DNA from 3 places in the Modestobacter sp. SSW1-42 genome. Region 1 is predicted to be linked to each of the others. Evidence: predicted binding sites of a transcription regulator. Region 1 holds the regulator's gene; each other region holds the start of a gene.
The links. Region 1 encodes LexA, which represses DNA repair genes until DNA is damaged. Its sites were predicted from a motif close to TCGAACANNTGTTCGA; they were not measured.
Positions count from the first base shown of each region.

Region 2: ACGBYP_RS00755 (DUF222 domain-containing protein) is a predicted target of LexA. The motif match lies at 4,687-4,702, and genes of this name have one in related genera.
Region 3: ACGBYP_RS01540 (DUF222 domain-containing protein) is a predicted target of LexA. The motif match lies at 5,294-5,309, and genes of this name have one in related genera.

Region 1 covers NZ_JBISCA010000005.1:372,797-383,294, forward strand. Annotated here, with positions in the region: gene ACGBYP_RS18965 (LutB/LldF family L-lactate oxidation iron-sulfur protein) at 1-440, shown strand, start outside; gene ACGBYP_RS18970 (LutC/YkgG family protein) at 514-1,143, shown strand; gene ACGBYP_RS18975 (metallophosphoesterase) at 1,289-2,128, shown strand; gene ACGBYP_RS18980 (vitamin B12-dependent ribonucleotide reductase) at 2,316-5,219, opposite strand; gene nrdR (transcriptional regulator NrdR) at 5,377-5,877, opposite strand; gene ACGBYP_RS18990 (LysM peptidoglycan-binding domain-containing protein) at 6,166-6,762, opposite strand; gene lexA (transcriptional repressor LexA) at 7,061-7,867, shown strand; gene ACGBYP_RS19000 (hypothetical protein) at 7,949-9,016, opposite strand; gene ACGBYP_RS19005 (phosphatase PAP2 family protein) at 8,988-9,716, opposite strand; gene hflX (GTPase HflX) at 9,827-10,498, opposite strand, start outside.
Region 2 covers NZ_JBISCA010000001.1:141,026-151,523, reverse strand. Annotated here, with positions in the region: gene ACGBYP_RS00785 (spore photoproduct lyase family protein) at 1-8, shown strand, start outside; gene ACGBYP_RS00780 (MsnO8 family LLM class oxidoreductase) at 8-1,027, shown strand; gene ACGBYP_RS00775 (App1 family protein) at 982-1,941, opposite strand; gene ACGBYP_RS00770 (ABC transporter ATP-binding protein) at 2,077-2,991, shown strand; gene ACGBYP_RS00765 (ABC transporter permease subunit) at 2,988-4,025, shown strand; gene ACGBYP_RS00760 (N-acetyltransferase family protein) at 4,083-4,547, shown strand; gene ACGBYP_RS00755 (DUF222 domain-containing protein) at 4,706-6,322, shown strand; gene ACGBYP_RS00750 (phytoene desaturase family protein) at 6,456-7,949, shown strand; gene ACGBYP_RS00745 (beta-glucosidase family protein) at 8,028-10,184, shown strand; gene ACGBYP_RS00740 (ABC transporter permease subunit) at 10,237-10,498, opposite strand, start outside.
Region 3 covers NZ_JBISCA010000001.1:299,254-309,751, reverse strand. Annotated here, with positions in the region: gene ACGBYP_RS01560 (MFS transporter) at 1-513, opposite strand, end outside; gene ACGBYP_RS01555 (DeoR/GlpR family DNA-binding transcription regulator) at 584-1,363, shown strand; gene ACGBYP_RS01550 (SpoIIE family protein phosphatase) at 1,373-3,568, opposite strand; gene ACGBYP_RS01545 (STAS domain-containing protein) at 3,558-3,905, opposite strand; gene ACGBYP_RS01540 (DUF222 domain-containing protein) at 4,074-5,276, opposite strand; gene ACGBYP_RS01535 (molybdopterin oxidoreductase family protein) at 5,549-8,014, shown strand; gene ACGBYP_RS01530 (hypothetical protein) at 8,017-8,487, shown strand; gene ACGBYP_RS01525 (HPP family protein) at 8,484-9,017, shown strand; gene ACGBYP_RS01520 (hypothetical protein) at 9,050-9,493, opposite strand; gene ACGBYP_RS01515 (DUF222 domain-containing protein) at 9,566-10,498, opposite strand, start outside.

The DNA of each region.
Region 1 (10,498 bases):
AGCGCACCGGCGGGCACGCGTACGGCTCGGTCTACCCCGGCCCGATCGGGGCGATCCTGTCGCCGCAGCTCACCGGGGTCGAGGACAACGCCTCGCTGCCCTACGCCTCCTCGCTGTGCGGTGCCTGCTACGAGGTGTGCCCGGTGGCGATCGACATCCCCTCGATCCTGGTGCACCTGCGCGCCGAGCACGTCGAGGCGCAGGAGCGGCCCACGGCCGAGGCGGTCGCCTTCCGCGGCCTGGCCAGGGTCATGTCGCACCCGCGGCTCTGGCACCTCGCCCAGCGCGGCGCCCGGCTGGGCCGGCTGATCGCGCGGGGGAAGCCGACGCTGCCCACCGCGTTCCCGCCGCCGGTCTCCGGCTGGACCCGCAGCCGCGACCTGCCCACCCCGCCGACCCGCACGTTCGTGCAGCAGTGGACCGAGGAGCACGGCCAGTGAGCACCTCCACCCGCCGGTGCTCGTGCTCTGCTCACCACGGTGAGCAGAGCACGAGCTCATCCAGGAGCACCCGGTGAGCGCCCGCGAGGAGGTGCTCGCCCGGATCCAGACGGCGCTCGGCGAGGACCGCGCGCCGGTTCCCGAGGTGGTCCGCGACTACCGGCGGGCCGGGGACTCCCCCGCGGACGCCGCCCGGCTCGACCTGCTGGTCGACCGGGTCGAGGACTACCGGGCCACGGTCCTCCGCTGCGCACCGGACGACGTCGGCACCACCGTGCGCGCCGCGCTGGACCGGGGCCTGGGCGAGGGCTGGGCGGCCGCCGACGTGGTCGTCGCCCCGGGCCTGGACGCCGCCTGGCGCCCGGCGGGCTGTGACGTCGACGACGACCGGCCCGCGGTGCAGCTCGCCGACCGGGCCGCCGCCGTCACCGCGGTCGCCGTGGCGATCGCCGAGACCGGCACGCTGGTGCTCGACGGCTCCCCCGCCTGCGGACGCCGGGCGCTGTCGCTGCTGCCCGACTGCCTGGTCTGCGTGGTGACCGCCGACCAGGTGGTGGCCGGGGTGCCCGAAGGCATCGCCGCGCTCGACCCGGTCCGGCCGCTGACGATGATCAGCGGCCCGTCGGCGACCAGCGACATCGAGCTGCAGCGGGTCGAGGGCGTGCACGGCCCGCGGCAGCTGTTCGTCGTCCTGGCCGGCTGACCGGCGTCGCGACACCGGCCGCCGCGGCACCGGCCGCCGCCGCCGCGACACCGGCCGGTCAGCCGCGCGTCCGCCAGGACCGACAGGCGCTCGGTCGGACGACCCGGGGTCGGCCCGGCCGGGGCCCTCGCGCACGATGGGCATCGTGGGACGGGTCGCGGTCATCGGGGACATCGGCGGGCACCTGCCGCAGCTCACCCAGGCGCTGGTCCGCTTGGGCGCCGAGCCGGACACCTGCCACTTGCCGGACGACCTGCAGGTCGTCCAGGTCGGCGACCTGGTGCACCGCGGTCCGGACTCGGCGGGCGTGGTGGCGCTGGTCGACCGGCTGCTGGCCGACCAGCCCGGGCAGTGGCACCAGCTGGCCGGCAACCACGAGGGCCAGTACGTGGAGACCCCGGCGTTCGACTGGCCCGAGGTGCTCCCGGCCGCGGTGCCGGAGACGCTGCGCCGCTGGTGGGCCACCGGCCGGATGCGGGTCGCCGCCGCGGTCACCCTGGGCGACGGCGAGCAGGTGCTGGTCACCCACGCCGGGCTGACGTCCGGGCTGCACCGCCGGCTCGGCCGCCCGCGCACCGCGGACGCCGCCGCGAGGTCACTGAACGGGCTGCGGGATGCGGACCCGGCCACCCTGTGGCGGGCCGGCGCGATGCTCGGCGGCGGCGCACCCGATCTGTCGGCCGGGCCGATGTGGGCCGAAGCGGGGGCCGAGCTGGCCGCCTCCTGGGTGGCCGACGAGGTGCTGGGCGTGCGGATGCCGTTCACCCAGGTGCACGGCCACTCCAGCGTGGTCACCGTCCAGCGCGGTGAGCCCCTGCTGCGGGCGCCCGAGCTGCGCGACCGCATCCAGGTGCAGCTGACCGACCGGCACGTCGCGATCAGCGCCGCCGACGGTCTGCTGCTCGGCATCGACCCCGGTTTCGGCCGGACCGCACACCGGAACTGGGCGCCGCTGCTCTTCCCCGACGCGACCGTCACCGCCTGACGGCCGGCCCGGCGGGCCGGGGCAGGTCAGCGGCCGGACCCCGGACAGACCTCCGGCCCGGCACCCTGAGGGAACAGGGGGCCGGGCCGGAGGACGGTCCGTGCGGGTGGCGGGCCCCGCTGTCCGCTCCCGGTCCGAGGTCAGGGAACCGGGAGCGGGCTCAGCGGGAGCCCCGCACCGACGCAGGTCAGCTGCAGCCGCTGGTGGAGCCGCAGCCCTCGCAGACGTAGCAGCTGCCGGCGGGGCGCATCTTCGTGCCGCAGGTCATGCACAGCGGCGCGTCGGTGGCGGTGCCGGTGACCAGCTCGAGCAGCTCGGCCGAGGAGTGGGCCTCCTTGATCGCCTGCTTCGGGGACTCCTTGACCACCGGGGCCTCGGCCTTCGCCGGGGCCGCGGTCTCGGTCGGCGCGGAGCCACGCAGGGCCTCCAGGTCGACGTCGTCCTCGGTGACCGTGGCGGTCGAGGCGGAGGTGCCGTAGGAACCGGACACCTGCTCGGCCCGCTCCTCGGCGGAGAAGATCCCCAGGCCCGCCCGGGTCTCCACCGGCAGGTGGTCCAGCGCCAGGCGACGGAAGATGTAGTCCATCACCGACTGGGCGATCCGGATGTCCGGGTCGTCGGTCATGCCGGCCGGCTCGAAGCGCATGTTCGTGAACTTCTGGATGTAGGTCTCCAGCGGCACCCCGTGCTGCAGGGCCAGGGAGATCCCGATCGAGAAGGCGTCCATCACGCCGGCCAGGGTCGAGCCCTGCTTGCCCAGCTTGAGGAAGACCTCACCGAGGCTGCCGTCCTCGTACATGCCCGCGGTCATGTAGCCCTCGGCGCCGGCGACGCTGAAGGACGTGGTGACGCTGGTGCGCTTCTTGGGCAGGCGCTTGCGCACCGGGTGGGCCAGGGCGGTGGCCGCCGGGGCGGTCTCGGCGACGGCGACCTCGTCCTTGGTGCCGTCGTTCTTGCCCTTGCCGCCGGACAGCGGCTGGCCGACCTTGCAGTTGTCGCGGTAGATGGCCAGCGCCTTGATGCCCATCTTCCAGCCCTGGAAGTAGATGTCGGCGACCTCTTCGACCGTGGCCGACTCGGGCATGTTGACCGTCTTGCTGATCGCGCCGGAGATGAACGGCTGCACTGCGGCCATCATGCGGACGTGGCCCATCGGGGAGATGGACCGCTCGCCCATCGCGCAGTCGAAGACCTCGTAGTGCTCCGGGCGCAGGCTCGGGGCGTCGACGACGTGGCCGTGCTCGGCGATGTACTCGACGATCGCCTCGACCTGCTCGTCCTGGTAGCCCAGGCTCTTCAGCGCCCGCGGCACCGTCTGGTTGACGATCTGCATCGAGCCGCCGCCGACCAGCTTCTTGAACTTGACCAGCGAGAAGTCCGGCTCGATGCCGGTCGTGTCGCAGTCCATCATGAAGCCGATGGTGCCGGTGGGGGCCAGCACGGAGGCCTGCGCGTTGCGCCAGCCGTTCTCCGCGCCGATGGCCAGACCCTCCTGCCACTGGGCGGTGGCGACCTTCAGCACGTCGGCGTCGTCGGCACCGACCGGGCGGATCGCGTCGTTGGCCGCGGCGTGCTTGCGCATGACCCGGGCGTGGGCCTCGGCGTTGCGGGCGTAGCCGTCGTAGGCACCGACGACGCCGGCCAGCTCGGCCGAGCGGCGGTAGGCGGTGCCGGTCATCAGCGAGGTGATCGCCGCGGCCAGCGACTGGCCACCACGGGAGTCGTAGGCGTGGCCGGTGGCCATCAGCATCGCGCCGAGGTTGGCGTAGCCGATGCCCAGCTGGCGGTAGGCGCGGGTGGTCTCACCGATCGGGTCGGTCGGGAAGTCGGCGAAGCAGATCGAGATGTCCATCGCGGTGATGATCAGCTCGACGGCCTTCACGAAGTTCTTCGAGTCGAAGGTGCCGTCGTCCTTGAGGAACTTCATGAGGTTCAGCGACGCCAGGTTGCACGAGCTGTTGTCCAGGCTCATGTACTCCGAGCACGGGTTCGAGGCGTTGATCCGCCCCGTCTCGGGGTTGGTGTGCCAGTCGTTGATCGTGTCGTCGTACTGGATGCCCGGGTCGGCGCACTCCCAGGCGGCCTTGGTGACCTTGCCGAACAGCTCGCGGGCGTCGACGGTCTCGATGACCGAGCCGTCGGAGCGGGCCCGCAGGCCGAACTCGGTGCCGTTCTCGACCGCGCGCATGAACTCGTCGTTGACGCGGACGGAGTTGTTGGCGTTCTGGTACTGGACGCTGGTGATGTCCTTGCCGCCGAGGTCCATGTCGTACCCGGCGTCCCGCAGCGCGCGGATCTTGTCCTCCTCGCGCGCCTTGGTCTCGATGAACTCCTCGATGTCCGGGTGGTCGATGTCCAGCACGACCATCTTCGCCGCGCGGCGGGTGGCGCCACCGGACTTGATGGTGCCGGCGGAGGCGTCGGCGCCGCGCATGAAGGAGACGGGGCCGGAGGCCGTGCCCCCGGAGGACAGCAGCTCCTTGGAGGAGCGGATGCGGGAGAGGTTCAGGCCGGCACCGGAGCCGCCCTTGAAGATCAGGCCCTCCTCGCGGTACCAGTTCAGGATCGAGTCCATCGTGTCGTCGACGGCCAGGATGAAGCAGGCGCTGACCTGCTGCGGCGAGGCGGTGCCGACGTTGAACCACACGGGGCTGTTGAAGCTGAACACCTGGTGCAGCAGCATCCAGGTCAGCTCGTGCTCGAAGACCTCGGCGTCGGCCTCGGACGCGAAGTAGTCGTGCTCGCGACCGGCGGCGCCGTAGGTCAGCACGACGCGGTCGATGAGCTGGCGCAGGCTGGTCTCGCGCTGCGGGCTGCCCACGGCACCACGGAAGTACTTCGTGGTGACGATGTTGGTGGCGTTGATGCTCCACTCGGAGGGGAACTCGACCCCGCGCTGCTCGAAGTTGATCGAGCCGTCCCGCCAGTTGGTCATGACGACGTCGCGGCGCTCCCACACGACCTCGTCGTAGGGGTGCACCCCAGCGGTGGTGAAGACCCGCTTGACCTTCAGGCCCTTGCCCCGGACGGGGGCCTTGCCTGCGGTGCGGCGGTTCCGGCTGGGAGAGAGGCGGTCGGCTGTCTCGGTCAAAGCGTGCTCCCCTGGTGAGGCGTGCTGAACTGGATGGCTGCTGAGTCGGCGGTTGCCGGGAGCCGGTGGTGGAGGTGCCCGGCGGTGCGGGCGGGCCCGGGTGGGCGGGCGGTGAGCTGCGGAGCGGGCAGGCGGTGCGCGGCAGGCGGGCGGGGCGTCAGCCGGCCGGCGACCCGGCGTCGTCGCCGGGTGGACCGTTGTCGGCGACCTCGGGCCGGAGCCGCTTGAGCTCGGCGATCTCCTTCTCGAAGTCGGCCGCGGAGGAGAAGGAGCGGTAGACGCTGGCGAAGCGGAGGTAGGCGACCTCGTCGAGGTAGCGCAGTGGCCCGAGGATGGCCAGGCCGACCTCGTTGCTGGGGACCTCGGCGGCACCGGTGGCCCGTACGGCGTCCTCGACCTTGGCGGCGAGGACGGCGAGCTGCCCCTCGTCGACCGGGCGCCCCTGGCACGCCCGGCGCACGCCGGCGATGACCTTGTTGCGGTCGAAGGGCTCGCTGACGCCGCTGCGCTTGACGACGGCGAGCACCGGCTCCTCCACGGTGGTGAACCGGCGGCCGCAGACCGGGCACGACCGACGGCGGCGTGTGGTGGCGCCCTCGTCGGTCTCCCGCGAGTCGACGACCCGGCTGTCAGGGCTGTGGCAGAACGGACAGCGCACCGGGCACCTCCTCGATCGGCGGGCCGCCGGGGCGACCGTGGTGACGTCTCCTGTGGACCGCCCGGGGGACATCCGGTGGATGTCCTGGGGCTGACCTGGGGAAGCGCCTGTGGAGAAGAACTACACCTCTGTCACACAAGATGTTGGGGTGAGGTTAGCCCCGCACCACTACAGGTGCAACCCCTGGGGTCCGGCGCGTCGCCCCTCGTCGCAGCAGCACCGCCCGCACCAGGCACTTCGCCACGCCACGCCGGGAGACGGTGTGACCCAGGGTCGCCGGAGCGCGGCTCAGGGCAGTTGGAGCTCCGCGCCGGGCATCAGGTCGACGCTGTACAGACCGTTCAGCTCGACGATGGCGTCGACCACGGCGCGGGGGTCCTCGTCGGGGGCGACGTCGCGCGCGATGGACCACAGCGTGTCGCCGTACCGCACCACGACGGTGCTCGAGCCGGCCAGCTGCAGTCCGGTCTCGCGCCCGAGCTCGACGGTGACGACGGTGGCCGCGGCGACCGACAGCCCGATCGCCATCGACAGCCCGGCGACGACCCGCCGGCCACGGGCGGTGAGCCGCAGCGGCGCCGGCGGCGGCCGGTCGACACCCCGGCGGCGCACCCGCACGACGGGGCGCGCCTCGACCGCGCAGCCACCCCGGACGGGACGGCCGGCGGCGAGGCCGTCGAGCCGGGCCGGCCGGGCGCCGGGGCGCACCGGGTCGCGGCGCCCGGTGACCGGGGCGACCGGCTGCGGCCCCCGGCCGGCGAGCGGCTCGGAGCACGACGGCGCCACCCGGGCGACGGGCCTGGCCGGCCGTCGCACGGGCGCGGCGGGGACCGGGGGGACGGGCACCACGGAGAGGACGGGGGTGTCGAGCTGTGGGCTGACCATCGGGGGCACTCCTGGAGGTCTGGCGGTGGGACGTCGTCGGACGCCCGGTGCGCCCAGGCGGTCCCCCCGAGGCAGCGGCCGCCTCGAACGCCTGTTCGATTCGAACGTCTGTGCGATGTCTACCGCATCCCTCCGACAAGTCCACCCCTGGACGCGCGACTCCTTCGAACAGGTGTTTGAACTACACCGGTGTGACCCGCTACCGTGCACCCGAGATCGCTGACCGGACTGCTCCCGGCCCTCCGGTGCCGGGCAGCGACCGGGAACTGCTGCCCCGGCAGCCGGACGAGGAGGACACATGGCGGCCGACGGCCCCACGGCAGGAGGCACGAGGTCCTCGCGGCGCAGCCGCACGACGACCGACGCCCCTGGCACCGACGCCACCACCGCGGGGAGCGGAGCGGTCGCCGCCGTCCGCGAGTTCCCCGAGCGCGGGGAGGCCGGCGACGGCCTGACCCAGCGCCAGCGCCGCGTGCTGGAGGTCATCCGCGACTCCATCGACCGCCGCGGCTACCCGCCCTCCGTGCGCGAGATCGGCGAGGCCGTGGGCCTGTCGTCGGCGTCCTCGGTGGCCCACCAGCTCTCGGTGCTGCAGCGCAAGGGCTGGCTGCGGCGTGACCCGAACCGGCCCCGCGCCCTCGACGTCCGCATGCCGGGCGAGACCAGCGTGATGACCGAGTCCCCGGCCGAGACGCCGACCGCCGCGACCGGCACCGACGAGACCACCCCCACCCCCACGTACGTGCCGCTGGTCGGCCGGATCGCCGCCGGTGGCCCGGTGCTGGCCGAGCAGGCCGTGGAGGACGTGTTCCCGCTGCCCCGCGAGCTGGTCGGCGACGGCACGCTCTTCATGCTCAAGGTCGCCGGTGACTCCATGGTCGAGGCCGCCATCTGCGACGGCGACTGGGTCGTCGTCCGGCAGCAGCCGACCGCGGAGAACGGCGAGATCGTCGCCGCGATGATCGACGGCGAGGCCACCGTCAAGACCTACAAGCGCCGCGACGGGCACGTCTGGCTGATACCGCACAACCCGGCCTACGAGCCGATCCCGGGCGACGACGCCACCGTCCTCGGCCGCGTCGTCACCGTCCTGCGCCGGGTCTGAGCGAGGACGCCCTCTCCCCCACTCCTCGCAGGCTCGAAGCGGCCCCTGAGAGGAGGCGGGGGGGGGCGAGGAGGTCCTCGCTCAGCCCTGCCGACGGCGGAGCCGGCCGCCGATCCAGACCAGCAGCGTGGCCACGGCGGCCGCGATCAGCCCCGCGGTGACCGGGCTGACGCCGCCCCCCAGGTCCAGCGGTGCGGCAGCGGCGTCGTCCGGAGCGGCGTCCGTGGCCGGGGCGGGGGCCGCGGCGGCGGCCACCGGCACCAGCGTGACGACGGCCGGCAGGTCCTCGCTGGTCACCAGCAGGTCGCGGTCGTTGCCGGCGAAGGCGATCGCCTCGCCCTGCGGGGAGTCCGGCAGCGCCACCCGCACCGGCGGCCCGCTCAGCGCCCCCGCGACGTCGGAGTCGGCCAGCGGCCACACGTAGGCGTCGGTGTAGGTGCGCAACGCGATGCGCTGCCCGTCGGCGGAGACCGCGCCGCCGGTGACCAGCAGCTGTCCGGCGCGCCCGACCGGTCCCCCGGGCGTGCCGGTGAGCGTGAAGCCCATCCCGAGCACGCGGGTCATCGGCAGCGTCACCCCGTCGGCCAGCGGCTCGGCCGGCCGGTAGACCGAGCTGGCGCCGAGCACCTCCTTGGTCACCAGGTACGGCGTCCCGTCCGGGGCCAGCAGCAGCGCCTCGGCGTCGTGGGGGCCGTCGGGGTAGGTGAGCCGGGTGAGCGTGCTGCTGCCGTCGGGACGCAGGCCGATCAGCGCGACCGTCTCCCGCTGCTGGTCGTTGTCGCCGATGTCGGCCAGCCACACGGTGCCGTCGGCGCCGAGCGCCAGGTCCTCGGGGTCGTAGGGGTCGACCGCGGCGGTGCGCACCTCGCCGACCGCGCAGGCGCCGTCGAGCACGTAGACCTCGGCCTGGTCACCGCCGTCGTTCATCGCGAGCATCGCGTTCCCGACCCCGACCAGCCCGGAGATCTCCGGCAGCCGCTCGTCGGTGATCTCGCACCGGGTCGTGGGCGCGCCGTAGGTGTCGTCGGCGGCGGCGGGGGTCGCCGGCAGCAGCACGGCCAGGGCGCCCAGGGGTGCGCTCAGCGCCGCCCCGGCCACCCGGGTCCGGCGGCGGGCGCGGTCAACCCTGCTGTCGGCCCGCTCTGGCACGGGCCCAGCGTGACACCGGCAGCGCGTCGATCGCATGAACCACGCCCAAGAGCAGCACGCCGACGGCCAGCCCGGCCACCACGTCGGTGACCCAGTGGAAGTTCAGCGCGACCATCGTGACGCCGGTGACGAACGGCCCGACGACGGCGAGCAGCCAGCAGGCCCGTTGCACCCAAGGCGGCAGCCCGAACTCCACGGCCTGCCAGCGGGCCACCCCCCACATCAGGGCCGCGTTGGCCACGTGACCGGACGGGTAGCTGCCGCCGCCCCGGTGGAAGAACGAGCCGGGGTACTCGGGGGCGGTCCGCCCGGTGCCCCACTTGAACGCGTAGACGACGGCGGTGAGCAGCACCAGCGCCACGACGATGCGCAGCGCGGGGACGTAGGTGCGCCGGCGGACCGCGGTCCAGGCGACGAGGGCGGCCAGCAGGACCAGCACCGTGCCGCGCCCCCCGGCCTGGGTGAACACCCAGACCGGCCAGTAGGCGGCGGAGTCGCGCAGGTCCCAGCGGTCGACGACGGTGGACACCCGCAGGTCCAGCGCCTCCAGGACGCCCCCGGCGAGCAGGTCGACGGTGACCGCCACCAGGACGACGGCGGCGGCGCCGAGCAGCCACCACGGCGGCCGGCCGGTGCCGGTGACCGGCGCGGCGGCGTCCCCGGGCCGGGTCAGCGGTCGCGACGCTCCGCTCCTGGCCACCGCGTCACCGTACCGGCCCCGACGGCCGGCCCCGGAGACGCGACAGGGCCGTGCCGCAGTGCGGCACGGCCCTGTCGTCCCGCTGCCGGGGCGGGCAGCAGGGTCCTCGCTCAGGCCTCGAGGGCCGGCGCGGGGTACTGCTCCAGCAGGGCGGCCAGGCCGGCGTCGACCTGGGCCACCAGCCGGGTGCCCTCGGCCTCGTGGACCTCCTCGAGCACCTCACCGTCGCGGTGCACCCGGGCGACCAGGTCGCCCCGGTCGTAGGGCACCAGCACCTCGACGTGGACCGCGGGGTGCGGCAGCCGCGCGGCGATGATGTCGCGCAGCGCCTCGATGCCCTCGCCGGTGCAGGCCGAGACCCACACCGCGCCGGGCAGCGCCTGACGGAGCAGGAGCACGTCCTCCTCGCTCATCGCGTCGACCTTGTTGACCACGATCAGCTCGGGGACCGAGGACGCGTCGATGTCGTTGAGCACGACGTGAACGGCGTTGATCTGGCCCAGCGGGTCGGGGTCGGACCCGTCGACGATGTGCAGCAGCAGGTCGCTGGCCGCCACCTCCTCCAGCGTCGACCGGAACGCGTCGACGAGCTGGTGCGGCAGGTGCCGGACGAAGCCGACCGTGTCGGTGAGCGTGTACTCCCGGCCGTCGGGGGTCTCCGCCCGCCGGACCGTGGGGTCCAGGGTGGCGAACAGCGCGTCCTGCACGAGCACACCGGCGTCGGTGAGCTGGTTGAGCAGGCTGGACTTGCCGGCGTTGGTGTAGCCGGCGATCGCCACGCT
Region 2 (10,498 bases), on a different contig from region 1:
CGTTCTGATGCACCTCTCGCTCCTGGACCGCTCACGCACGCGCGCGGGTGAGCCCGAGCCCGCGGCCCTGACCGGCACCGTCGACCGCGCGGTCCGCGCCGAGCGGCTGGGCTACGAGCGGTTCTGGGTCGCCGAGCACCACGGCGTCCCGGGGGTGGCCGGGTCGGCACCGGCGGTGCTGCTGGCCGCCCTCGCGGGCCGGACGACGCGCATCCGGCTCGGGTCGGCGGGCGTCATGCTGCCGCACCACCAGCCGCTGGTGGTCGCCGAGCAGTTCGCCACGCTGTCGGCCTTCGCGCCCGGCCGGGTCGACCTGGGGCTGGGCCGCTCCCCCGGCTTCACCCCGCCGGTGCGCCGCGCGCTGCGGTCGGCCGACGAGCCCGACTTCGCCGCCGACCTGGCCGAGCTGCGCGCCTTCCTCACCGGGCAGGCGGAGGTGACGCTGCACCCGCGCCCGGCCGGCGCCGTCCCGCTGCACGTGCTGGCGACCGGGCGCGGGCTGGCGGTGGCCGCGGAGCTCGGGCTGCCGGTGATCGTGGGCGGCCCGCTGCTGGGCGTCGCCGGCGACCCCGAGCCGGGGCTGGCCGCGCTGGCCGCCTACCGAGGCTCGTACCGGCCCAGTGCGCAGGCGCCGGAGCCGCGGGTGTCGGTCAGTCTCGACGTCCTGGTGGCCGACACCGCCGCCGAGGCCGCCGACCTGCTGCTGCCCGAGGCGTTCGCCATGGCGCAGGCGCGCACGGCCGGCGCCTTCCCGCCGCTCGAGCCGGTCGCGGTGGTCCGGGAGCGGACCTGGACGCCACGGCAGCGGCAGTACGCCGAGCAGACCGCCGCCGGCGCGATCGCGGGCACCGCCGCCCAGGTGGAGCGCCGGCTGGCCGAGCTCCTCGAGCGCACCGGCGCGGCCGAGCTCGTCGCCTCCAGCAGCACCTTCGACCGGCAGGCGCTGGCCGCCTCCGACGCGGCGCTGGCCGGGGCGTTCGCTCAGCCGGGCAGGGTCGCGGCGATGGCGTCGCCGTCCGGGCCGTAGACCACCGGCACCTCGCCGACGTGCTCGACCCGCGCCGGGCCGGTCGTGTCGCGCAGCAGGACGGCGCGCACCCGGTCGGGCCGGGCCCGGGCGAACTCCCCGTACAGCGCGGGGTCGTGCTCGGAGGTGTCACCCACCAGCGTCCAGCGCACGCCGGGCAGGTCGGCGGCCAGCCGCTCCAGTGAGGTCCGCTTGTGCGCCTGCCCGTCCCGGAAGAAGCGCGTCGGCGTCGGGCCCCAGTCGGTGAGCAGCAGCGCGCCGGGCGGGAAGCCGTGCGTCTCCAGGAACCGGGCCAGCGGGCCGGCCAGGTTCCACGGCCCGTTGCTCAGGTAGACCACCGGCACGTGCGGCGCGCCGGAGGTCAGCTCGCGCAGCAGCCGCACCATCCCCGGCACCGGCTCCCGCCGCTGCATCGGCAGCACGAAGGTGCGCCAGGCGGCGCGCAGGGGTGTCGCGATCCCGGTGACCAGCACCGTGTCGTCGATGTCGCAGACCACGCCCCGGGCGGCGTCGGGCGAGGCCAGGTGCACGGTCGCGGTGGCCGAGCGGTCGCCGGCGCGGAAGACGACCGGCAGCGCACCGACGTCGGGCAGGTCGAGCGACAGGGTCGCGTCGAGCAGGCCGTCGTCGTCGCTGCGGACGGCGGTGCGCAGCCCGCCGACCTCGACGGTCACCTCGGTGCGGGGGCTCTCCAGGGTCAGGAAGCGCTGCCAGCCGGGCACCGCGCGCCGCTCGGCCGGGGAGGCGCCGGGCGGGGCGAGCAGCACCCGGCCGAGCACCCGGACCCGGCCGCCGCTGCCGTAGCCGGGGTGGGCGAGGACGGCCGGCGTCCACCCGGCCCGGCGCGCGGCGCGGGAGGCCAGTCCACGGAGTGCGGCGTCGGTCCGACGGGCCAGCGCGGGGAGGGAGACCACCCGCGCAGCCTGCCAGGGTGGTCACTCCGGAACCGATCCGGCCAGGACTCGCGGACACGGGCGCGCAGCGGGCCCACCCGGGCACGAGCTGTGCCACGGTGCTCCCGACCAGCCCACCCTCGTCCAGGAGGCCTCGTGCCAGCCGTCGAGATGCACGCGGTGACCAAGACCTACGCCCGCCGCGGCAAGCCCCCGCAGAAGGCGCTGGACGACCTCGAGCTGGTGGTCGAGTCCGGCGGCGTGCACGGCTTCCTCGGCCCCAACGGGTCGGGCAAGACGACGTCCATCCGGGTCCTGCTCGGGCTCATCCGCCCCGACGCCGGCGAGGTACGGCTGCTCGGCCGGCCGGTGCCCGAGGGCCTGCCCGACGTGATCGGCAGCGTCGGCGCACTGGTGGAGACGCCACTGTTCTTCCCCGGCTTCTCCGGTCGGCGCAACCTGCGGCTGCTCGCCGAGGCCGCCGGGCTGCCGCGCACCCGGGTCGAGGAGGTGCTGGAGATCGTCGAGCTGCGCGACCGCGCCGACGACCGGTTCAAGGGCTACTCGCTCGGCATGAAGCAGCGGCTGGGCATCGCGGCCGCGCTGCTCAAGGCGCCGCGGCTGCTGATCCTGGACGAGCCGAGCAACGGCCTGGACCCCGCCGGCATCCGCGACGTCCGCGAGCTGATCCGCCGGCTGGGGGCGGACGGGTCGACCACCGTGCTGCTCAGCTCGCACCTGCTGGCCGAGATTGAGCAGGTCGCCGACCGCGTCTCGATCATGGCCCGCGGCCGCTGCATCGCCGCCGGGCCGGTGCGCGAGGTGCTCGCCGGCCGCTCGTCCGGCGACGTGCGGCTGCGGGTGCCCGACCGGGCGGCCGCCGCCGCCGTGCTCGCCGCCGCCGGCTACACGGTCGGCCCCACCGACGACGGGCTGCTCGTGTCCGCCGTCGCGGCACCGGGTGAGGTCACCCGGGTGCTCGCCGAACACGGTCACTACCTGGAGGAGCTCACACCGGTGGCAGCGGACCTCGAGAGCGCGTTCCTGGCGCTGACGGCGGAGCCGGCATGAGCGCCGTCCTGACCCCGACGGAGGCCCCCGCCACCGTGCCGGCCGGCCGCTTCGGCGGCCTGCTGCGGGCCGAGGCGCACCGCTTCCGCGCCCGCCGCTTCGTCCAGGTCCTGCTGGGCCTGGCGGTGCTCGCCTGGATCGCGGTGACCGCCCTCGGCCTGGTCAACTACCGGGAGGCGACGCCCGAGCGGCTCGCCGCGGCGCAGGAGCAGCTCCAGGAGAGCGTCGAGCAGAGCAGCATCGGCCGCGAGCAGTGCCTGACCGACCCGAACCTGCCCACCGACGTCCCGGCCGACCAACTCTGCGGGCCGGTGATGACCGCCGAGGACATGGAGCTCAGCTGGTTCCTGGACCCGGCGCCGTACTCCCTGTCCGGCGAGGGCATGACCGGTGCGGTGTCGGTCGCCGCTGCGGCGGCCGTGCTGGCGTTCCTGATCGGGGCCACGTTCGTCGGCGCCGAGTGGTCGAGCCGGTCGATGGTCGCGCTGCTGTTCTGGGAGACCCGCCGGCCGCGGGTGATGGGCGCGAAGATCGCCGTCGTCGCCGTCGCGACGCTGCTCGTCGGGGTGGCCGCCCAGCTCGCCTGGCTGGCGACCGCCGGCATCTGGCAGGCGGTGGCCGGTGACGGCGTCCCCGTGCCCGACGGCTTCTGGCCGGACATGCTCGCCACCCAGGCCCGGGGCGCGCTGCTCACGCTCCTCGCCGGACTGCTCGGCTTCGGCCTCACCAACCTGGTGCGCAACACCGGGGCGGCGCTGGGCGTCGGGTTCGTCTACTTCGCCGTGGTGGAGGGCGCGATCTCCGGGTTCCGGCCCACCTGGCAGCCGTGGCTGCTGACCACCAACGCGGCGGGGCTGGTCATGCCCGACGGGCTGGAGCTGACCATCTACACGGACGAGTTCGACACCCAGGGCAACACGAAGGTCATCGAGTACCTGGTGACCAACCTGCAGGGCGGCATCGTCATGGCCGTGGTGACGGCGGTGGTGGTCGGCGCCGGCGTCGTCCTGTTCAGCCGGCGGGACGCGCACTGACCCCGGTGCAGGCGCGGACCCCGCCGTCCGCGCCTGCACCCCTGGGAGGATCCGACCGTGGTGACCACCCTGCGCCCCGCGACCGCCGCTGACGCGGCCGGCATCGGTCCCTGCCACCTCGCCTGCTGGCGGGAGACCTACGCGGGCCTGCTCTCCCCCGAGTTCCTCGCCGCCCGCTCCGCCGAGCGGTTCACCGCCAACTGGGCACAGCTGCTCGCCGACCCGGCCACCCCGCCCGTCGTCGTCGCCGAGGTGGACGGCGAGGTGGTGGGCTTCGCCCAGACCGCGCCCAGCCGGGACACCCCTCCGGCGCGTGACGAGGAACTGGTGTCGCTGTACCTGCGGGCGGCCCGGCACGGCAGCGGACTGGGCCAGGACCTGCTCGACGCCGTCCTCGCCGACCGGCCCGCCTCGCTCTGGGTCGCCGAGGAGAACTCGCGCGCCCGCCGCTTCTACGAGCGCAACGGCTTCGCCGCCGACGGCGAGCGCGCGGTGCTCGAGGCGTCGGAGGGGCTCGCCTAGATCCGCATGGTGCGCGGACCGGACCGGACGGCGCACGGCCGGCTCCTGCCCGACGGATCAGTACCGCGCCCCACGTCCTGACGGCAGCCCGTCAGGACGTGGGGCAGCTGCCTGTTCGACCGGCCAGAACTGTCGCACCCCGAACGTATGTTCGGTCCATGACGTCGACCGCGTACCCGCCGCGCCCCGGCGGGTCCGTGGTCGACGGCTGGGACGAGCTGCCCGACCGGTCGGTGTGGCCGCAGGAGTGGCTGGCCGATGAGCTGATCGCTCTGCAGCGCCGGCGGGCGATGGACGCCGCCGAGGAGGCGGAGCTCATCCTCGGCCTGGCTGCGCAGCGGCCGGCGTCGGGTGATCCGGACGGGCCTGGCGCGCGGCGGCCGGGGTGGACGCCCGAGGGTGAGCCGGAGGTCAGCGAGTTCTTCCTGGCCGAGCTGTCACTGATCCTCAACCTGGGCCGCGGGACCGCCGCACACCGCCTGCGCCGGGCGATGACCTGGCGGCACAAGCTGCCCGCCACGCTCGCCGCCCTCAAGCGCGGCGACATCGACGAACGCCGCGCCGACGCCCTGGCCGACGTACTGGCTCACACGTCCGCCGAGATCACCGGGCAAGTCGAGGACGCACTTCTGCCCGACGCCGAGAACATGTCGGTGTACCGGCTCCGTGACCGCGCCACCGCTGTGATGCTCCAGTTGGACGAGGCTGCCGCTGAGGCCCGGCGCAAGGACGCCGAGCGCACCGCCGACGTGCACGTCTACCCCTCAGGCGTCGACGGCCGGTCCACCCTGGCCGCCGACCTGCCCACCGACGAGGCCGTGGAGTGCCACGACCTGATCGACCAGCTCGCCCGGATGCTCAAGTCCGACGGCGACGAACGGCCCATCGGAGCGCTGCGGGCTCACGTCCTGTCCACGCTGATCCGCCGCCCGGCTGACAACGGGCTGCCTCTGATCGCCGCGGACCTGCGGATCACCGCGAGCCTGGGCTCCCTCACCGGCGCCACGGGCGAGCACGGCGAGGTGAACGGGCTGCCGATCACCTCCGCGCACCTGCTTGAACTGCTCGCCCGCGTCGGTGCCCTCGGCCTCACCGCCCCCGACGGCGGCAGCCTCACCTACGCGATCACCGGCCCCGACGGACGACTGCTGGCCACCGCGACGCCGGCCGAGCTGACGCGGCTGGCCCGCCGCGTCAGCTCGGCTCACCCCGACGGAGAAGTCGCCGCGCCCCTCACGACGAACACCGGCCGCCGCGAAGGCGGCGCGCTCGCCTCGGCGGCGAAGGCGAGCTCTACTGCGACCAAGACGGCCTCACCCACCGACGCCGCCACGACCGAGGGCTACACCGCCGCGGACACCGGCGGTGGATGCAGCTGCCCGGTCCTCGGGCCGCCGCCACCGACCGACGCCTACTCCCCCACCGACAAGCAGCGCTCCTTCGTCACCACCCGCGACCAGCGCTGCCGCTTCCCCAACTGCGGCCAGCGCGTCGGCTGGGCCGACCTCGACCACGTCCACGCACACGGTGCCGGCGGCATCACCGACTGCACCAACCTCTGCTGCCTGTGCCGCAGCCACCATCGGCTCAAGACCTTCGCCCGCGGCTGGCACTTCCGCCTCACCGACGACGGCACCCTGCACGTCACCACACCGTCGGGCATCACCCGCACCACCCGACCACCCGGACTCCGACGACCACCACCGACCGACCAGGAACCCGAGCCCGGGCCGCCACCGCCGGACCACCGGGCAGACGAACTCCCGCCCTTCTGACCCCGACCCGCGCCCGGAAGTCGATGCCTGCCGTCCCCCAGGACAGCGCAGCCGCCGTGTGCACGCAGCGACGCCCGCCGGCGACGTGCCGTCGCGCGCAGGACCGCGCGGGCACGCGGCTACCGTGGGCTCCGTGGCCCGGGTCGTCGTCGTCGGTGCCGGGCTGGGCGGGCTGGCCGCAGCCGCGCGGCTGGCCGCCGGCGGGCACGCGGTCACCGTGCTGGAGCAGGCGCCGCAGGTCGGCGGGAAGCTCGGCTGGGTGTCCCGCGACGGCCACGGCTTCGACACCGGCCCCAGCCTGGTCACGCTCCCCCAGGTGTTCGAGGACCTCTTCGCCGCCACCGGCGCCCCGCTGCACGACGTCCTCCCCCTCCAGCGGCTCGACCCCGCCGTCGCCTACCGCTTCGCCGACGGTACGACGACCTCGGTGCCCGGCCGGCGCGAGGAGATCGCCGACCGGCTCGACGCCGACCTCGGTCCCGGCAGCGGCGCCCAGTGGACCGCGCTGCTCACCCGCGCCGAGGCCATGTGGCGGGCCACCGAGCAGCCGTTCCTCCGCTCCCCGCTCGCCGGCGCCGCGACCCTCGCCACGCTCGCCCGGCAGACCACCGACCTCCGCACCATCGCCCCCGGCCGCACGCTGCGCGGGATGGGCCGGCAGTACCTCACCGACCCGCGGCTGCGGATGCTGCTCGACCGCTACGCCACCTACTCCGGCTCCGACCCACGCCGCGCCCCCGCCGCCCTGCTCACCGTGCCGTGGGTCGAGCAGGCCTTCGGCTCCTGGTACGTCCCCGGCGGGCTGCGCCGGCTGCCCGAGGCGGTCGCCGACCGGGCCGTCGAGCGGGGAGCTGTCGTCCGGACCGACGCCCCGGTCGCCGAGGTCCTGACCGCGGCCGGACGGGCCGGCGGGGTGCGGCTGGCCGACGGCGAGGTGGTGCCCGCCGACGTCGTCGTCTGCAACGCCGACGCGGCAGCCCTCTACGGCCGGCTGCTCCCTCCCGATGCCCCCGTCCGCCGGGCCCGCACCTCACTGCGGCGGGTCACCCCGTCGTCGTCCGGGTTGGTCCTGCTGCTCGCCCTGCGCGGCCGCACGCCCGGCCTCGCCCACCACACGGTGCTGTTCCCGCACGACTACGACGCCGAGTTCGACGCCCTCTTCGGACGGCGCGGACCGAAGCGGCCCGTGGCCGACCCGACGGTCTACGTCAGCGCCCCCGACGACCCCGCCACCCGCCCGGACGACGACAGCGAGTCCTGGTTCGTGCTGGTCAACGCCCCGCGGCACGAGCCCGGCGGCGGCGTCGACTGGACCACCCCGGGCCTGGCCGATGCCGAGGCCGACCGTGTGCTGGCCACGATGGCCGACCGCGGGCTGGACGTGCGCGACCGGGTGCGCTGGCGCATCGTGCGCACCCCGGCCGACCTGGAGCGGGAGACCGGCAGCGTCGGCGGCTCGATCTACGGCACCTCCAGCAACGGCGCCCGCGCGGCCTTCCTGCGCCCGGCCAACGCCGCACCGCTGCCCGGGCTGTTCCTGGTCGGCGGCTCTGCGCACCCCGGCGGCGGCCTGCCGCTGGTGACCCTGTCGGCGCAGATCGTCGCGGAGCTCGTCGGACCCGCCTGAGGCCCTGCGACCCGGCGGCGGAACACCTACGGTCGGACGTACCGGGAGTTCTCGGTGCACCGACGAGCAGGGAGAACCGTGAGCACAGACGCTCAGGCCACGACGGCGTTCGAGGACGCCGTCACCGCAGTGCGCGACGGCGCCGACCCCGCGGCCGAGGCCGCCGGGCTGTTCGAGCAGCTGACCCCCGACGAGCGGCTCGGCCTGCTCGACGGCGACTGGCAGTTCTGGGACGGCTTCCTGGCCATGCTCACCGGCGGCTACAACACGGTGCCGATCCCGCACGCCGCGGTCGAGCGGCTCGGCATCCCGGGCACCCAGTTCGTCGACGGCCCGCGCGGCTGCGTCTCCGGCAACGGCACCGCCTTTCCCGTCTCGATGGCCCGCGGCGCCACCTGGGACCCCGAGCTCGAGGAGCGGATCGGCGAGGTCATCGGCCGCGAGGTGCGCGCGGTCGGCGGCAACTTCTTCGGCGGCGTCTGCATCAACCTGCTGCGTCACCCCGCCTGGGGCCGGGCACAGGAGACCTACGGCGACGACCCGCACCACCTCGGCGAGATGGGCGCCGCCCTGGTGCGCGGCACCCAGCGGTACGTGATGGCCTGCGCCAAGCACTACGCGCTCAACTCGATGGAGAACGCCCGCTTCCGAGTCGACGTCACCATCGACGACGAGACGCTGCACGACGTCTACCTGCCGCACTTCAAGCGCACCGTCGACCAGGGCGTCGCGGCGATCATGAGCGCCTACAACTCGGTCAACGGCGAGTGGGCCGGGCAGAACCGGTACCTGCTCACCGACGTCCTGCGCGACCAGTGGGGCTGGCAGGGCATCACCGTCAGCGACTTCATCTGGGGCCTGCGCGACGCCGGCGCCTCCCTGGAGGCCGGTCTGGACCTCGAGGAGCCGTTCACCCAGCAGCGCGGCCTGCACCTGCGCCAGCAGCTCGAGGACGGGACGGCGTCCTGGGACAGCGTCCAGCGCTCCGGCGTCCGCATGATCGCGGCGATGCTGCGCTCCTACGCCACCCGCACCGACGGCGAGTTCGGCCTCGAGCTGATGGCCGGCGACGAGGCGCGGGCGCTGGCCCGTGAGGCCGCCACCCGCGCCATGGTGCTGCTGCGCAACGAGCCGGTCGACGGCGCGCCCGTCCTCCCCCTCGACCCCGGCACGGTCACCTCGATCGCCGTCATCGGCCGGCTGGCGAACGCCGCCAACCAGGGCGACCACGGCTCCTCCGACGTCCGCGCCCCGAGTGGCAGCACCCCGCTCGAGGGCATCACCGCGGCCTTCCCCGGCGCCCGGGTCACCCTCGTCGAGGACGACGACCCCGCCGCGGCCGCCGCGGCGGCCGCGGACGCCGACGTGGCGATCGTGGTCGCCGGGTTCACCGCCGAGGACGAGGGCGAGTACGTCGGGCCCGACACCATGAGCGACCCGGCGCTGCTCGCCCTCTACCCGCCGCGCCCGGACGGCGTCCGCGCCACCGGCGAGGAGGTCGTGATGACCGCCGGCGAGGGCTTCGGCGGCGACCGCAGCTCGCTGCGGCTGCGGCCGGTCGACGAGGAGGTCATCGCGGCGACGGCGGCGGCCAACCCGCGCACCGTCGTGGCGATGGTGGCCGCCGGGCCGGTGCTCACCGAGGGCTGGCGCGAGCAGGTCCCGGCGATCGTGCTCATGTGGTACGCCGGGATGGAGGGCGGCGTGGCCCTGGCCGACGTCCTCACCGGTGCCGCCGAGCCCTCGGGTCGGCTGCCCTTCTCGGTGCCCACCAGCGAGGAGCACCTGCCCTTCTTCGACCGCGACGCGACCGCGATCACCTACGACCGCTGGCACGGTCAGCGGCTGCTCGACCGGCTCGGCGTGGAGGCCGCCCACCCGCACGGGTTCGGGCTGTCCTACACGTCGTTCACCATCGGCGACGTCGCGGCGAGCGGCGAGCGGGTCACCGCCACGGTCACCAACACCGGCGACCGCGACGGCCGGCACGTCGTGCAGGTCTACGGCCGCACGCTGACCGGCGGCTACCCGGGCGAGTGGGCCGTGGTCGGCTTCGCCCCGGTGGCGGTGCCCGCCGGCGGGTCGGTGACCGTCGAGGTGCCGGTCTCGCTGCTCGCCCTGGCCCGCTGGGACGGCGACCGCCGCGAGCGGGTGCTGCCCGAGCCCACCGACGTCGAGCTCGAGGTGGGCGCGCACGCCCACGACCCGCAGGGCACCACCCTCCGGCTGGGCTGAGGCGACGACGGCCCCGGTCCTGTCGGGACCGGGGCCGTCGTGCGCACCGCGCTCAGGCGTCGCGGCGGCGGAAGACGGTGAGGCCGACGAGCAGCACGACGGCGGTCTCGGCGGCGAACACCGCCAGCCCGGTCCACGGCCCGAGCGCCTCGGGGTTGAACGACACCGCGGTGGCCACCTGGCTGCCCGCGTTGCCCGGCAGCAGCTTGGCCACCCACTCCCCCCACGCACCCGGCAGCACGAAGGCCAGGTTGCCGATGACCAGCACCAGCGCCATGCCGACGGTCAGGGCGGCAGCGGTGTGCCGGATGAGC
Region 3 (10,498 bases), on a different contig from region 1:
GCCGAACGGCGCGACGAGGTCCTCGGGCGCCGCCCCCACGAACACCGGGGTGAGGACGGCGCTGACGCCGAAGGCGGCGCTGACCGCCATCAGCACCGCGCCACTGCCGGCGCCGAACGACCGCGCCAGGGTGAGGTTGAGCAGCAGGTCGACCACGCCGAACCCGACGCCGGCCAGCAGCAGCGCCCCGGCCACCGCTCCCCCACCGGGCGCGAGCGGCACGGCCGCGCAGCCGGCGCCCAGGGTGAGCGCGCCGCCGGTGAGCAGCGGCGCCAGCGCCCACCGGCCCCGCAGGACGCCGGCCAGGCCCACGCCCAGCGCCGACCCGGCCGAGAACGCGGCCGGCAGCCAGGAGGCCGCGGCCGGGCCGAGCCCGTGCTCCGCGCGCAGCCGCGGCAGCGTCGGCCCCAGGACGCTGGCCAGCGCGCCCAGCACGAGGAAGCCCACGACGCCGGCGACGGCGAGCGTGACCGGCGAGGTGGTCCGGACGACAGATCCTGCTGGTCCTTGCATGAGCGGCAGTGAATCGGGCAGACTCCAGCACAGTCAAGCAAGACTCAGCAGACGTCAGAACGGAGCGTGCATGTTCGCGCGGGAACGCCAGGCGCGGATCCTCGACGAGCTGCACCGCAACGGCCGGGTGCAGGTCGGTGAGCTGGCCGCACTGCTCGCGGTGTCGGAGGACAGCGTCCGCCGCGACCTGCGCGTCCTGTCGAACGCCGGGCACCTGCAGAAGACCCACGGCGGCGCGGTGCTGCTGGACCCCGCCCGGATGGCCTGGGCCGACCGTGCGGACGTCTCCGCCGCCGCGAAGGACGCCATCGCCACGACCGCGGCCACCGCGGACCTGGTGCAGCCCGGCGACACGCTCGTCCTGGACGCCGGGTCGACCGTGCTCGCCTTCGCCCGGGCGCTGACCGTGCGCCCGCTGTCGGTGGTCACCACCTCGCTCGACGTCGCGCTGCTGCTGGAGGCCGACCCCGAGGTCGACCTCACCGTGGCCGGCGGGCAGTGGAGCCGGCACTCGCGCTACTTCAGCGGCTCGGCCACCGTCGCGGCCCTCGCCCGGCACCGCGCCGACTGGGCGTTCCTCGGGGCGTGCGCGCTGGACCCCGAGGCCGGCGCCACCTCGGTCAGCGCCGACGACGCTGACGTCAAGACCGCCATGGCGCGGGCGGCCCGGCGCACCGCGGTGCTGGCCGACAGCAGCAAGCACGACAGCGTCGCCCCGCACCTGGTGCTGCCGCCGTCCGGGATCGACCTCCTCGTCACCGAGGACGGGCCCGACACCGCGCGCTGGCGCGCGCAGGGCGTCGAGGTGCTGCTCGCCGCAGCCGACGAGCAGGACGCCGCGGTCTCCTGACCGGGGAGCTCAGCCGCGCCGGACGCCGAGCAGGGTGACGTCGTCGCCGGTGGTGGGCGCGAGCGCGGCGAGCACCCGGTCGACCAGCGCCCGCGGGTCGGCGTCGCCGGCGGCGGCCTCGCGCAGCGCGGCGAGCCGGTCGGGCAGGTCGGAGTCGCGCTGCTCGACGAGGCCGTCGCTGTAGAGCAGCAGGCAGTCCTGGGCGGCCAGCTGCAGCTCGGTCTGGCGGTAGTCGGAGGTGTCGAGCAGCCCGAGCGCCGGCCCGCGGGGGACCTCGGGGTGCACCGCGCCCGCCGGCGTGACGTGCAGCAGCGGCAGGTGCCCGGCGTTGGCCACGGTGACCCGCCCGGTGGCCGGGTCGACCTCGGCGATCACCGCGGTCGCCATCTCGCCGGGCAGCAGCGCGGCGACCAGCTGGTTGAGCCCGTTCAGCGCCGCCGCCGGTCCCAGGTCGCGGAGCAGGTGGGCGCGCAGCGCGTGCCGCAGCTGGGCGGTGACGGCGGCGGCGCCCAGCCCGTGGCCGGCAACGTCGCCCAGCACGACCGCCACCGCGCCACCGGGCAGCAGGACCAGGTCGTACCAGTCGCCGCCGACGACGTCCTGCTCGCTGGGCGTGTAGCTGGCGGCCAGGCCGAGCCCGGGGACCTTGGGCAGCTCCTCGAGCAGCAGCGCGCGCTGCAGCACCGCGGCCAGCCGGCTGTCGCGCTCGACGCGGTGCAGCACGGTGTCGCCCACGGTCGCGGCGAGCGTGCGGGCGGCGGCCACCTCGTGCTCGCGCCACGGCCGGGAGGTGCCGCGCACGGTCTCGCTCCACCGGGCGAACGACCGCCGCGGGCTCAGCCGCGGGCCGGCGGCGCCGTCGGTGACCTTGGCGGTGTGCGGGTCACCGCCCCAGGTCACCTCCCGCAGCGTCTCGGGGCGGAACCAGGCCAGGAAGTCGCCGGGGCTGCCGGCGACCGCGACCGCGACGGCGCCGCTGGCGGAGTCGGTGAGGTCGGCGGCGCCGGGCACCACCCGGGAGACGACGTCGGTGGCCGGCACCTGCGCGGCGAGCAGCTGCTCGACGAGCGGCACGACCCGGTCGGCCGGCGGGGTCTCGCCGAGCAGGTGCAGCCGGCCCTGCACGCGCACCGCGGCGCCGGCGGCGGGCAGCAGGTCCAGCGCGGTGACCGGCCCGCTGGTGAGCGCGGCGGCCGGGTCACGCGGCGAGCGCCCCAGCGCGGCGACCAGCTCGGCCTGCCGCTGGGCCACGCTCACCCGGCGCTCGGCGTCACCGGCGCCGACCGTGGTGGGCAGCAGCAGGGACGCCGTCCGGCCGAGGAACTCCGCGGCGGTGCGGTCGGTGTAGGAGGGGCGGTGCGGGCCGCTGTAGTGGTGGCAGGCGATGAGCCCCCACAGCCTCCCGCGGTCGAGCAGCGAGACCGACATCGAGGCGACCACGCCCATGTTGGCCAGGTACTCGAGGTGCATCGGCGAGACGCTGCGCAGCACCGACCCCGACAGGTCGAGCGGTCGCCCGGTCGTCGGGGTGGCGGCCGGCAGCAGCGGGTCGGGGCGGTACCGGGCGTCGGGGATGAGCCGCAGCCAGTTCTTCTCGTACAGGGCGCGGGCCTGGGCCGGGATGTCGCTGGCCGGGTAGTGCAGCCCGAGGAACGGCTCGAGGTCGGCGCGGCGGCTCTCGGCGAGCACCTCGCCGTTCCAGTCGGCGTCGAAGCGGTAGACCATCACCCGGTCGAAGCCGGTGAGCGCCCGGACGTCGTCGGCCAGGACCTCGGTCAGCTGCTCCAGCGTCGCGGCGGCCGACAGCCGCTGCAGCACCGCGGGCAGCCGCCGGTGCCAGGCGACCCCGGCCTCCTGCGCACCGTTGACCGGCTCCCACTCGGTGAGCAGCAGCCCGTCGGCGCGGTGCAGCACCAGGTCGACGTCCCCGCCGCCGAGGTGGACGCGCAGCGGGTTGACCTCGGCGAGGTCGCCGGCCAGGCCGGCGCGCAGGCGGGCGAGGTCGGCAGGGTCCAGCAGGTCGGCGAGCGTCCGGCCGGCGGGGTCGGTGCCGAGCAGCCCGGCGGCGCCGGCGGAGGAGACGACGACCTGCAGGTCGGGCTCGGTGACCGCGAGCAGCGCGCCGTGCGGCTGGATCGCGCCCGGCACGGCGATCGGCTCGTCGGCGCAGGCGAGCAGGGCCTGCTCGGTCAGCTCATTCGCCACCGGTGCGTCCGTCCTGCCCGTCGGTGATGGTGACGGCGCTGTCGAGGCCCAGCAGGTCGAACACCCGCCACAGCCGCCGGTTCTCGCGGGGGCAGACGACGGTCAGCGCGGTGCCCGCCGCGGTGGCGCGCCGTCCGGCGAGGGCGAGCTCGCGGGCGCCGCGGGAGTCCAGGTACGTGGTCCCGGTGAGGTCGATGACCAGCGTCGCCGGCGAGAGGGCCAGCTGCCGCTCGACGCAGTGCCCCAGCTGCGGGGCGTTCTCCGTGTCGAGCTCGCCGTGCACGCGCATCACCGGTCCGCGCCCCGGTGGGGCCAGCACCTCGATCGAGAACTCCATGTCCGGCTCCCCCTTGGTGGGTGCGCGGACCGCTGGACACCCTCGACGCTCGTCTCGCCGCGACAGCCGCAGCGGCTGTGATCACGACCCGGAGAAGGTAGCAAGGCTCAGCACCGGCAGGGAGCCTCGCGGCCTGTCGCGCGCGCACGCCGGGGCCGGGTGCGGCGGTCAGTGCAGCAGGGGGCCGAGCAGGATCTCGGTACCGTCGGGCCGGTGGGTGCGCCATCGCCCGCCGGGATCTCGTTCGACGGTGAACCCGTGGTGGACCTTCGTGTGGTGCCGTTCGCACAGCAGCGCCGAGTTCTCGAGGCTCGTCTCGCCGCCGTGCGCCCAGTGGACCAGGTGGTGGACGTCGCACCAGTGCGTCGGGGCCTCACACCCGGCGAAGACGCAGCTCCCGTCCCGGCGTTCGACCGCCTTGCGCAGCCCGGGGGTGACCACGCGGTGGTCGCGGCCCAGGTCGAGTGGGACGCCGCCAGGCCCCATCACGATGCGGGAGATGCTGCCGTCGCAAGCGAGGTAGCGGGCCCGGGCGGCGGAGACGACCGCACCGAAGCCCAGGTCGGCGGCTCCCGGGCCGTCGGCGGGGTCGACCAGGTCGTCGAGGTCGATGGTCACCACGACGTGCGGCTTCACCGTGCGGAGCAGCGGCAGGCCGCCTGCGGCAAGTTGGTTGTCGCAGAGCTGCACGAGCGCGTCGGCGTTCTGCTGCGCACGCGTCCGCTCGTCGCCCTGGGGGCGGGCGGCCTGCACGATCGACTCGATCGCGGCCTGCACCTTCTCCCCGCCGACGGCGTCGAGGTCGAAGCGGCCGGTGACGCTGCCGTCGGCGTGCTTCGCGATCGACAGCCGGCGCCCCTCAGTGGGGTCCGGCTCCGCGCCGTCCGGGTCGAGGGCGTCCTCGAACGCCCGCACCGCCACCTTGAGCACGTCGTGCGGCGCCCCCGCCGCGATCGTCGCCCAGTCGCGGTCGAAGGCCGCCAGGTCGACGCCCTGCTCGGCGGCCCGGACCAGCTCGGTCGGGCCGACCGCGCCGACCACCAGGTCGACCTGCGCGGCGTTGACCTCGCCCTCGGCGAACCCGGCGGCGACGGCCGGGACGTGCTCCAGCCGGCGCGCCGAGCGCACGATCATCGACGCGTCCTTCGGCGCCAGCCGGGCGTGCCCGATCAGCCACGAGCGCATCGTGCGCAGCCCGTCGCGCTCGGCAGCCTGGGTCAGCTCGCCGTGCCGCACCGTGCGGGTGAGCTCGGCCGCCACCCGGTTGGCCAGCTGCACCAGCGACGCCGTCCGTTCGAGGGTCTGACCGTTCGTGAACGCATGGAGGTCCTCGGCCGCGAGCGCGTCCAGAGCCGACTGCAACTCGCTCACGACACCTCCCGACGCGTTCGAACACCTGTACGGAGGATACCGCTCGACCCCGGCCCGGACCACCTGAATTCGCAGGTCAGCGGCTTGTCCACAGATGTCGAACGGGTCTTGACATCGACGGGCCGACGACGCCACCGAGCCGGATGACCGGACGTCCACAGCACCCCGTTCCGCGTCGGCCGGCCGCCCGCAACCGGTTTCACTGCGCCACCTGACGGGCAGGCAGGCCACGCCCTGAGCAGGCGGGGCCCGCACGGCAGCAGAGGCTGGTCATGGACCGCATCGCGGACATCTGGGGCACGCGCACCCCGCACGCCATCGACACCCCTTGGCCGGTGCGGATCGACACCCACCTCGACCCCGCCGTCGGCACCGACGACGTCGACCACTGGGTGCAGGCCGGCTGCGTGCTGTGCAGCAACGGCTGCGCCGTCGACATCGCCGTCAAGGACGGCGAGATGGTCGGCGTCCGTGGCCGTGGCGTCGACCTGGTCAACCACGGCCGGCTGGGCCCCAAGGGCCTCTACGGCAGCTGGAACTGGAGCCGGTCCGGCGACCGCCTGACCCGCCCCCTCGTCCGCGAGAACGGCCAGCTGGTGGAGACCGACTGGGACACCGCGATGGGCCGCATCGTGGAGACGTCGAAACGGTTGCTGCAGGAGAAGGGGCCACTGTCGCACGGCTTCTACACGACCGGTCAGCTGTTCACCGAGGAGTACTACGCCCTCGCCGTCCTCGGGAAGGCCGGCGTCGGCACCCCGCACATGGACGGCAACACCCGGCTGTGCACCGCGACGGCCGGAGCGGCCCTGAAGGAGACCTTCGGCAGCGACGGCCAGCCCGGCAGCTACGCCGACATCGAATCCACCGAGGCCATCTTCTTGTACGGCCACAACATGGCCGAGACGCAGACGGTGCTGTGGATGCGGGTGCTCGACCGCCTGCACGGCCCGGACCGACCTGCCATCGTCTGCATGGACCCGCGGCTGACCCCGGTCGCCCGCGAGGCCGACGTCCACCTGGCCGTGCGGCCGGGCACCAACCAGGCGGCGATGAACGCGCTGGTCCGCGAGGTGATCCACCGCGGCTGGGTCGACGAGGAGTACGTCGCCGCGCACACGATCATGTTCGACGAGCTGGCGCAGATCGTGGAGCCGTACACCCCGCAGCACGCCGGCGACATCTGCGACGTCTCCCCCGCCGACCTCGAGCGCGCGGCCGAGGTGTTCGGCACCACCCACCGCGTGCTGTCGACCGTGCTGCAGGGCTTCTACCAGTCCAACCAGGCCACCGCCGCCGCCTGCCAGGTCAACAACCTGCACCTGCTGCGCGGCATGCTCGGCCGCCCGGGTGCGGGCATCCTGCAGATGAACGGCCAGCCCACCGCGCAGAACACCCGCGAGACCGGCGCGGACGGCGACATGTCGGCCTTCCGCAACTGGGGTAATCCGGCGCACATCGAACAGCTCGCGCAGCTGTGGAACGTCGAGGCCGAGACGATCCCGCACTGGGCGCCGCCGACGCACGCCTCGCAGCTGTTCCGCTACGTCGAGGAGGGCTCGATCGAGTTCTTCTGGATCTCCGGTACCAACCCCGCGGTGTCCATGCCCGACTCGGCCCGCATCCGCCGCGCGCTGGCCGGTGAGCAGACGTTCGTCGTCGTCCAGGACGTGTTCCTCACCGAGACGGCCCGGCTCGCGGACGTCGTCCTGCCGGCGGCCGGGTGGGGTGAGAAGACCGGCACGATGACCAACGTCAACCGCACGGTGCACATCTGCGACAAGGCGGTCGAGCCGCCGGGCGAGGCCAAGCCTGACTTCGACATCTTCCTCGACTACGCGCGCCGGATGGGCTTCACGAACCGGGACGGCGGCCCGCTGCTCACCTGGACGCACCCGGAGGAGGCGTTCGAGGCCTGGAAGGAGTGCACCCGCGGCCGGCCGTGCGACTACACCGGGCTCAGCTACGACCGGCTGCGCGGCGGCAGCGGCATCCCGTGGCCGGTGAACGACGAGCACCCCGACGGCACGCAGCGGCTGTACGAGGACGGCGTCTTCCCGACCGAGACCGACTACGCCGAGACGTACGGGCAGGACCTCCTCACCGGTGCCTCGGTGAGCGAGCAGGAGCACCGGGCGATGAACCCGGCCGGCCGGGCGATGCTCAAGGGGGCGCCGTACGTTCCGGCGCACGAGGAGCCGGACGACGAGTACCCGCTGCGGCTGACCACCGGCCGCACGGTCTACCACTTCCACACCCGCACGAAGACCGCCCGGGCTGAGCAGCTGCGCAAGGCGGCGCCGGAGGCGTGGGTGGAGCTGTCGGTGGCCGACGCCGGCGACCTGGGCATCGCCGAGGGCGACCTGGTGCGGGTGGAGTCCCGGCGCGGCGCGATCGAGGTGCCCGCCCGGATCGGGCAGGGCCGCACCGGCGTCGTCTTCGTGCCCTTCCACTTCGGCTACTGGGACTCCGACCGCTCCGGACCCGACGGCCGGGCGCGAGCGGCGAACGAGCTGACGCTCACCTCCTGGGACCCGGTGTCCCGGCAACCGCAGGTGAAGAACGCCTCGGTGCGGGTGACCCGGGTGTCCGCGGGCACCGGCCCCTCCCCCGCCCCGACGACGACGGCGTCCGCCCCGGCCGCCGGCATCGAGGTGCCGGCGACGGTGGGCGGCCCCGAGGCCGGCGTCGACGAGCAGGTCGACGCCCACGTGCCGCCGACGCTGGGTGGGGAGTGACCGTGCAGATCGCCACCTACCTCGGCCTGCTGTCGCGCAGCGAGGAGACCCTGGGCGCCGCGTTCGACACCGTCGGCCAGGGCCACTCGCGGGATGCCGGCATCTACTTCATCTGCCGGCTGCTCAGCGGCCAGTGCGCCGAGCACGTCGCCGACCTGGCGCCGGCGTGCGACCGGTACGGCCCCGGCGGCGACGTGGAGCGGCTCGACGTCCCCGGCGTCCCGCACGTGCGGGAGGGCGAGCTCGGGCTGCTGCGCGACCTGCAGGACCTCTACACGCTGGCGTCCTTCGTCGACTCGACGTGGCTGGTGGTCAGCCAGACGGCGCAGGGCCTCCGGGACGCCGACCTGCTCGCCCTCGCGCAGCGCTGCAAGGCGCAGACCACCGGGCAGACAAAGTGGGTGCAGAGCCAGCTGAAGAGCATCGCGCCGCAGGCGCTGATCATCGGGTCCGCGCCGCAGGCCATCGGGTGACCCGGCCGGGAGGCTCGCGGACGGCGGCGCTACACGCGTTCGCCGGCTGCGCGCTGGCGATGGTGGCTGCCGGGGCGGTCGCGCTGCTGACCGGGCAGGCGTGGCTGTTCCCGAGCCTCGGGCCCACCGCGGTGCTGCAGACCGAGCAGCCGACGGCGCCGTCCTCGAGCCCGCGCAACACCGTGATCGGGCACGCGGTGGCGCTGGCCGCGGGCTACCTGTCGCTGGTCGCCTTCCGACTCACCGGCGCGGGGACGGTGCTGGCCGAGGGCGCCACCTGGCCGCGCATCGGCGCCGCGGCGCTGTCTCTCGCGCTGACCGCGGGCGTGCTGGTGCTCATCGACCGGCCGCACCCACCCGCCGGCGCGACGACCCTGATCGTCAGCCTCGGCCTGCTGACGGCGCCGTCGGCGCTCGTGGTGGCGCTGGCGTCGGTGTGCGTGGTGACCGCGGTGGTGTGGGCCTACAACCGGGCCACCGGCGCCCGGATGCCGGTGTGGTCGTCGGCCCCCCGGCCGGACGGCGCCTGACGGGACCGTCCGGGTCGGGGGCGCGGAGGCCGCTACGGGCAGGTCTCCTCGAGCTTCACGACGCCGAAGTCGATGGCTCCCTCGACGTCTCCGGTGACCCGCTGACCGGCGGGGACGTTCTGGTCGCAGACCTGCCAGTTGCCGTCCATGACCTGGTTGCGCGTGCCCAGGAGATCGTGGGAGACGGAGTAGAAGACGTTGTTCGTCTGCATCGTGTTCTGGGCGACCTGCAGGTTGGTGCCGACCATGTCCGGCATGGCGAAGTCGACGACGACCGCCGCCGAGCTGGGTGCCGCGCTGGTCACCTCGACAGCGACGGGCGCCGGCGAGGGCTGGGCCGCAGACGTCGCCGGAGCCGGAACGGCCACCGTCTGGGTCACCGTCGCCGGAGCGGCGGTGGTGTCGTCGCCGGAGCCGGAGCAGGCAGTGGTGAGCGCGGCGGTCGCCGCGATGGTCATGACGAGGGTCTTGCGCATGACGGGACCATCGGCAGCCGCCGACCACAGCGAGACCGTTCCGGCCGGAACGGCGCGCACTGCCCGGGGAGATCAGCGCAACAGCGGGCCGAGGAGGATCTCGGTGCCGTCGGGCCGGTAGGTGCGCCATCGCCCGTCCGGTGGTCTCTCGACTCGGAACCCGTGGTGCACCTTCGTGTGGTGCCGCTCGCACAGCAGCGCGGAGTTGCCGAGGTTCGTCTCGCCGCCGTGCACCCAGTGGACCAGGTGGTGGACGTCGCACCAGTGGCTCGGCGCCTCGCAACCGGCGAAGACGCAGCTCCGGTCCCGCCGCTCGACCGCCTTCCGCAGGCCAGGGGTGACCACCCGGTGGTCGCGGCCCAGGTCGAGCGGCACGCCGTCGGGGCCCATCACCATCCGGGAGATGCTGCCGTCGCAGGCCAGGTAGCGGGCCCGGGCGGCGGAGATGGTGGCCCCGAAGCCCATGTCGGCGGCGCCCGCGCCGGTGGCGGGGTCGACCAGGTCGTCGAGGTCGATGGTCACGACGACGTGCGGCTTGACCGTGCGCAGCGTCGGGAGGCCGCCTGCGGCGAGCTGGTTGTCGCACAGCTGCACGAGGGCATCGGCGTTCTGCTCGGCGCGGGTGCGCTCGTCGCCCTTCGGCCGGTCGGCCTGCACGATCGACTCGATCGCCGCCTGCACCTTCTCCCCGGCGACCGCATCGAGGTCGAAGCGGCCGGTGACGGTGCCGTCGGCGTGCTTGGCCATGGTCAGCCGCCGCCCCTCGGTGGGGTCGGGCTCAGGACCGTCCGGGTCGAGCGCGACCTCGAACAACTCGACCGCGGCCTTGAGCACGTCGTGCGAGGCGGCGGCCGCGATGGTGGCCCAGTCGCGGTCGAAGGCCCCGACGTCGACGCCCTGCTCCTCGGCCCGGGCGACGTCGGCCGGCGCGACCTTCGTGGCGACGACGTCCACCTGCGCAGCGGTCACCTCGCCGTCCGCGAACCCGGCTGCCAGTGCCGGGAA